DNA from 2 places in the Escherichia sp. B1147 genome. Region 2 is predicted to be linked to the other one. Evidence: predicted binding sites of a transcription regulator. Region 2 holds the regulator's gene; the other holds the start of a gene.
What was found. The regulator Fur, encoded in region 2, represses iron uptake genes when iron is present. The targets are predictions, from matches to a motif close to ATAATAATGAGAACNACTATCAA.

Region 1: a site for Fur is predicted at 1,558-1,580, ahead of gpmA (2,3-diphosphoglycerate-dependent phosphoglycerate mutase). Genes of this name have one in related genera too.

The regions. Positions count from the first base shown of each region.
Region 1 is NZ_LFHY01000028.1:4,511-7,930, forward strand. Features, by position in the region: gene aroG (3-deoxy-7-phosphoheptulonate synthase AroG) at 1-631, shown strand, start outside; gene gpmA (2,3-diphosphoglycerate-dependent phosphoglycerate mutase) at 779-1,531, opposite strand; partial or broken gene A9180_RS24865 (chitooligosaccharide deacetylase) at 1,992-2,102, shown strand; gene A9180_RS24485 (hypothetical protein) at 2,463-3,065, shown strand; gene A9180_RS24490 (DUF3592 domain-containing protein) at 3,056-3,420, shown strand, end outside.
Region 2 is NZ_LFHY01000012.1:76,292-79,711, forward strand. Features, by position in the region: gene ybfF (esterase) at 1-512, shown strand, start outside; gene ybfE (LexA regulated protein) at 652-945, shown strand; gene fldA (flavodoxin FldA) at 1,085-1,615, shown strand; gene uof (fur leader peptide) at 1,825-1,911, shown strand; gene fur (ferric iron uptake transcriptional regulator) at 1,904-2,350, shown strand; gene chiQ (ChiQ/YbfN family lipoprotein) at 2,616-2,948, opposite strand; gene chiP (chitoporin ChiP) at 2,998-3,420, opposite strand, start outside.

The sequences.
Region 1 (3,420 bases), on a different contig from region 2:
TGGCGAATTCCTGGATATGATCACCCCTCAGTATCTCGCTGACCTGATGAGCTGGGGAGCAATTGGCGCGCGTACAACTGAATCGCAGGTACACCGCGAACTGGCGTCTGGTCTTTCTTGCCCGGTCGGCTTCAAAAATGGCACCGACGGTACGATTAAAGTGGCTATCGATGCCATTAATGCCGCCGGTGCGCCGCACTGCTTCCTGTCCGTAACTAAATGGGGGCATTCGGCGATTGTGAATACCAGCGGTAACGGCGATTGCCATATCATTCTGCGCGGTGGTAAAGAGCCTAACTACAGCGCGAAGCACGTTGCTGAAGTGAAAGAAGGGTTGAAAAAGGCGGGTCTGCCAGCTCAAGTGATGATCGATTTCAGCCATGCTAACTCGTCCAAACAGTTCAAAAAACAGATGGATGTCTGTGCTGACGTTTGCCAGCAGATTGCCGGTGGCGAAACAGCCATTATTGGTGTGATGGTCGAAAGTCATCTGGTGGAAGGCAATCAGAGCCTCGAGAGCGGGGAACCGCTGGCCTATGGCAAGAGCATCACCGATGCCTGCATTGGCTGGGATGATACCGATGCTCTGTTACGCCAACTGGCGAACGCAGTAAAAGCGCGTCGCGGGTAATTTATAGTCGAATCGCCATGACTGTACGTTTGTAGGCATGATAAGACGCGCAGCGTCGCATCAGGCAATGTGCTCCATTGTTAGCAACGACAAACAAAAAAGCCGACTCACTTGCAGTCGGCTTTCTCATTTTTAAACGAATGACGTTTACTTCGCTTTACCCTGGTTAGCAACGGCCGCTGCTTTCGCCGCGATCTCGTCAGCATTACCCAGATAGTAGCGTTTCAGCGGTTTGAAGTTCTCGTCGAACTCATAAACCAGCGGCACGCCAGTCGGGATATTTAGCTCAAGAATCTCTTCTTCGCTCATGTTATCGAGATATTTCACCAGCGCACGCAGGGAGTTACCGTGGGCAGCAATAATCACGCGCTCACCGCTCTTCATACGCGGCAGAATGGTTTCATTCCAGTAAGGGATCACGCGGTCAATGGTCAGCGCCAGGCTTTCAGTCAACGGCAGTTCTTTCTCGCTCAGTTTTGCATAACGCGGATCGTGGCCCGGATAACGCTCATCATCTTTAGTCAGCTCCGGCGGAGTCACCGCAAAACCACGACGCCACTGTTTCACCTGCTCGTCGCCATACTTTTCAGCGGTTTCCGCTTTGTTCAGACCCTGCAACGCACCATAGTGACGTTCGTTCAGTTTCCAGGATTTCTCAACGGGCAGCCATGCCTGATCCAGTTCGTCCAGCACGTTCCACAGGGTGTGGATAGCGCGTTTCAGCACAGAGGTGTAAGCAAAGTCAAAGCTGTAACCTTCCTCTTTCAGCAGCTTGCCTGCTGCTTTTGCTTCGCTTACGCCTTTCTCAGACAGATCCACGTCGTACCAACCGGTGAAACGGTTTTCTTTGTTCCACTGGCTTTCGCCATGACGAACCAGAACCAGCTTAGTTACAGCCATATACTTACTCCTCAAATCATTATTAAATGATAATAATTCTCATTATATTGCCGTTGTGAACGTACGGCAATGATTAGTTATAACAATAGCGAAAATGGAGATTCAATGTAAGTTAAGTGTAACTAATTGATTGCAACATGGTGTGAATTTGAGCAAATGACGATCAGGTGTCGCCCAGTAGAGTTCTCCATTCTGCTTAAGAAGTGATGCCATTCCAATTTCATCTGTAATAAAAATATATGGTATTAATTAATTCACAACATAAATAATTTATTCAATAGCAAGGTGGAACAATGATGGAAATGTGAAAACAATCATATTTGAAGGTCAATGAAACATAATTCGAGACACTTATCGATAACCTGTTTACCCAGTGAGGATGTAAGCTAAACGTAATTTAGTACAAATAACGATCAGCAAACTGAACATTACATTAATATTCCTCATCACGGTGCAGTAGAGCGCGTACTGTTTTGAGCGATTGGTTGAGCACGACGTGTTGACTTCTGCACCGTTGCGTGAGGCGATTGCCGAAAGAGGATATCGGCTGGGATCGTTTCACGATATTTAACAAAATTGCGCCTCGATAGTGGGAGGTGCAGCGCTTATTCAGAAAAAAACTGATTTCGCCCCGTCATTTATTATGGCCCTCTGCTTTAATGGATTTATCTGCAAGAGGAATTTAATTTATTTTTGTGGTGAATTTTTTTTGATTCATTTACTCATAAGGTGAATAATATAAATTAAATATCAATTTATTTATTGATAAAGCTCAGGAAATAATCATATTTACATTGAATGAGACATGTTTTATTACCAGAAGCTCTGGTGAAAATGGTAAGCTATCCGTGAATAAGGCAGAGAATGCGACAAATCAGGTAGTAGACTCAGAAGTGAATTAATGGTGATGGGTAATTAAAATGGTGCGGTGATGATCGATTTTTTAGTATCTTTTATTATCTTGCTCTTCCTTATACTTCCGTCTTTTATTGTTTTTTGTTTGTTCTCTTGTCGTTATATGAAAATGATGCGAGCCATTTGTTTTACTGGTGCAGCTATTTTTTTTATTGTATGGGGATATGCCTTTTTTCAGTTCGAGTATGGCATAACTCACCGGGGTATGGTAGTTCAGGGAACTATTATTGATCGCGATGACTGTACCAGCAGCACACCTCGTGGTTCAGTCGATAAAGGATATTGTGCCAGCGTTAGCTATCTGGATCATCATCTACAGCGGCATACTCTTTCTCTTCCATTCAGGAGAACGGATTATATCTACTTTAATCATGCTACCGTTGTCTATGATCGTGATAATCCGCAAATATGGCGTATTATTAGCCTGGATGATAAAACAACAAAAATTGATAAATCTAATTCAATATTATTAATATGGTCTATTGTTCTATTAATGTGGGGCGGAATATTACAGCTTGTTATTGGTTCTCCCGTAGGGAAAAGATATCATGATGGCGATTTAATTAAGGATATTTCTTTACTTCTCTCATATATCTGGAGAAAAGTATTGTGTCGGTAATATTTCACCCTCGATTTCTGGTGTTATGCTTTATTTTAGCACTGATGTTTTTTGTCATGGGTATTTTTCAGGAATACCACTATAGCGATGGGTTAATTAACAATGGCGTCATAACGTCAGGTGTTATATTTGATCGTGAGTGCATTTCTCATAGACCGCCAGGACGCCATGATTATCATGCTAAAGCTCGTTATACAGATGAAGAAGGGAATAGTCATGTCATATATCTGGCCACGAGTGATACTGATTATGCTTACCATTCAGTGGTGACTATTGTGTATGACAGTGACAAACCTGATCATGCGAAAGTTATCAAATTAGATAATCATGATGTAAATATGGGGGATGGGCACCA
Region 2 (3,420 bases):
TTATTGGTCATTCAATGGGTGGTAAAGCTGTGATGGCACTGACCGCGTTGGCGCCCGACCGCATCGAGAAACTGGTAGCGATCGATATCGCGCCGGTGGATTATCACGTACGCCGTCATGATGAAATTTTCGCAGCTATCAACGCGGTCAGTGGCTCCGACGCGCAAACGCGCCAACAGGCCGCTGCTGTGATGCGCCAATATATTAATGAAGAGGGCGTGATTCAATTCCTGCTGAAATCTTTTGTTGACGGTGAGTGGCGTTTTAACGTGCCAGTATTATGGGATCAGTATCCACATATTGTTGGCTGGGAGAAAATTCCGGCATGGAACCACCCAGCTCTGTTTATTCCTGGCGGCAATTCCCCGTATGTTACTGAACAGTATCGTGATGATTTGCTGGCGCAATTCCCGCAAGCACGAGCGCATGTTATTGCAGGCGCGGGTCATTGGGTACACGCAGAAAAACCAGATGCTGTGCTGCGGGCTATCCGTCGCTATCTTAATGATTAACGCAACTGATTAAAAACCCAGCGTCCGCGCGGCATTCCGCGCGTGGGCGTTGGCGAGATTCCTCACGCTGTTGTATTATGGCGGGCTATCCATCCGGGCAGGCGCCTGGCTGATTGTTTCCCCCGAAGTCACCAAGATCATGGCCAAAGAACAAACGGACCGTACGACATTAGATCTGTTCGCGCACGAGCGTCGACCGGGACGACCGAAAACCAATCCGCTTTCGCGCGATGAACAGCTGCGTATTAATAAACGCAATCAGCTAAAACGCGACAAAGTACGTGGCCTTAAGCGTGTCGAACTGAAGCTGAATGCGGAAGCTGTCGAGGCGCTGAACGAGCTGGCGGAGTCACGTAATATGAGCCGTAGCGAACTGATCGAAGAGATATTGATGCAGCAACTGGCGGCGCTGCGTAATCAGGGCATCGTTTAATTATCCACTTTCGTGTAGCACAGTGTGCAGTCCTGCTCGTTTGCTGATTCCGCAAGACTGCCTGTTCTGCTATGATTGCCTTTATCCGTGGGCAATTTGCCACCCCCATTTCAATAAGTTTCAAGAGGTTATTTCACTCATGGCTATCACTGGCATCTTTTTCGGCAGCGACACCGGTAATACCGAAAATATCGCAAAAATGATTCAAAAACAGCTTGGTAAAGACGTTGCCGATGTCCATGACATTGCAAAAAGCAGCAAAGAAGATCTGGAAGCTTATGACATTCTGCTGCTGGGCATCCCAACCTGGTACTATGGCGAAGCACAGTGTGACTGGGACGACTTCTTCCCGACTCTCGAAGAAATTGATTTCAATGGTAAACTGGTTGCACTGTTTGGCTGTGGCGACCAGGAAGATTACGCAGAATATTTCTGCGACGCCTTAGGCACCATTCGTGACATCATTGAACCGCGCGGCGCGACCATCGTCGGTCACTGGCCAACTGCGGGCTACCATTTCGAAGCATCAAAAGGTCTGGCGGATGATGACCATTTTGTCGGCCTGGCTATCGACGAAGACCGTCAGCCAGAACTGACCGCCGAGCGTGTAGAAAAATGGGTAAAACAAATTTCTGAAGAACTGCATCTCGACGAAATTATCAATGCCTGATGTACTGCGGTGTAGACTCATGTCTACGCCGTATTAATAGATAATGCCAATCAAAATAATTGCTACAAATTTGTAACTTTTGCCGGTGTGCCTGTACAATGTCCCGGTATTCAAGTGGCCTTGCCAACGTAAATGTAAGCTATGCCACGTTTTTATTAACAATATTTGCCAGGGACTTGTGGTTTTCATTTAGGCGTGGCAAATCTATAATGATACGCATTATCTCAAGAGCAAATTCTGTCACTTCTTTTAATGAAGTGAACCGCTTAGTAACAGGACAGATTCCGCATGACTGATAACAATACCGCCCTAAAGAAAGCTGGCCTGAAAGTGACGCTTCCACGTTTAAAAATCTTGGAAGTTCTTCAGGAGCCGGACAACCATCACGTCAGTGCGGAAGATTTATACAAACGACTGATCGATATGGGTGAAGAAATTGGTCTGGCTACGGTATATCGCGTACTGAACCAGTTTGACGACGCCGGTATCGTCACCCGCCACAATTTTGAAGGCGGTAAATCCGTATTTGAACTGACCCAACAACATCACCACGATCACCTGATCTGCCTCGACTGCGGAAAGGTTATTGAATTTAGTGATGAATCTATCGAAGCGCGTCAGCGTGAAATCGCCGCGAAGCATGGCATTCGCCTGACTAACCACAGTCTTTATCTCTACGGTCACTGCGCCGAAGGCGATTGCCGCGAAGATGAGCACGCGCACGAAGGCAAATAAGTCAGCCTGAATGAGAAAAAGCCAACCTGCGGGTTGGCTTTTTATTATTGGCATAGTGCGATTTGTTCGTGCCGGATGCGGCGTGAACGCCTTATCCAGCCTACAAATCCTCTCAAATTCAATATATTGCACGAAAAGGTAGGCCTGATAAGCGCAGCGCATCAGGCAATTTAGCATTTACCATAAGTCTCAAGCCAACCTGCGGGTTGGCTTTTTTATACAAAGGAAATAAGAAAAGCGAGAGTTACAGTCTGCGTTTTTTTCTTTACTGTGTAGCGTTATTACTGCGAATTTCCTGCCAGACCTTATCACAATCGGCTTTCACCGCCTGGTCGTTGCCAGTTTGCGTCGCGCGTAGGCACTCCTGATAATCCAGCACGCGTACACTTTCCTGGTTGGCAAACTGCTGATGCTGTTTCTCTTTCTTCAGCTCATTTAACACACTCTGGCAGGCTTCAATTTTTTCTGGCGAGCCTTGTGCGGTGTTGATACAGGCGCTGTACGCCTCTTTCAGGCGGCTATCTTCCTGTGGCGCGGTTGATTGCGCACAAGCCACCAGACCCGATGCCATCATGGCGATGAGAATCAGTTTTTTCATAGCGAATTCCTCAAACGTGCGGCAGGCAAAAAACCTGCCGCGTCTGGCATCAGAAAATGGTGAACGGAGCGATAACCATAAATTTCACGTCACGCTCATCCTGGAATATGTTGCCGTAACCGCCGCCCCAGCTTGGGATATCGGAGTGATTGTCGTATTCGGTGAAGTGCAGTTTGAACATCGTGCCTTTAGCGCGACCATCCTGAATGGTGTAGACCGCATCCAGACTGTAAGCAGACTCTTCGATAGTCCGGTTCTTGTCATAATACGCATCCGGACTGCTCTGCCAGGTTGCAGGTTTCGCATCCCACGCATAAACATAAGAAGCGCCGATGGCGAAGCCGGGAAGATTCCAGTTTTTCAGATCATACATCGCACCAAAGAAGACCGCTTTTTCGCCGTTGGCGTTAAAGTCAGAGCGGTTATCCCACCAGATATCCAGGCGACCGTTTGAAGAGGCGTAAGTTGGGGT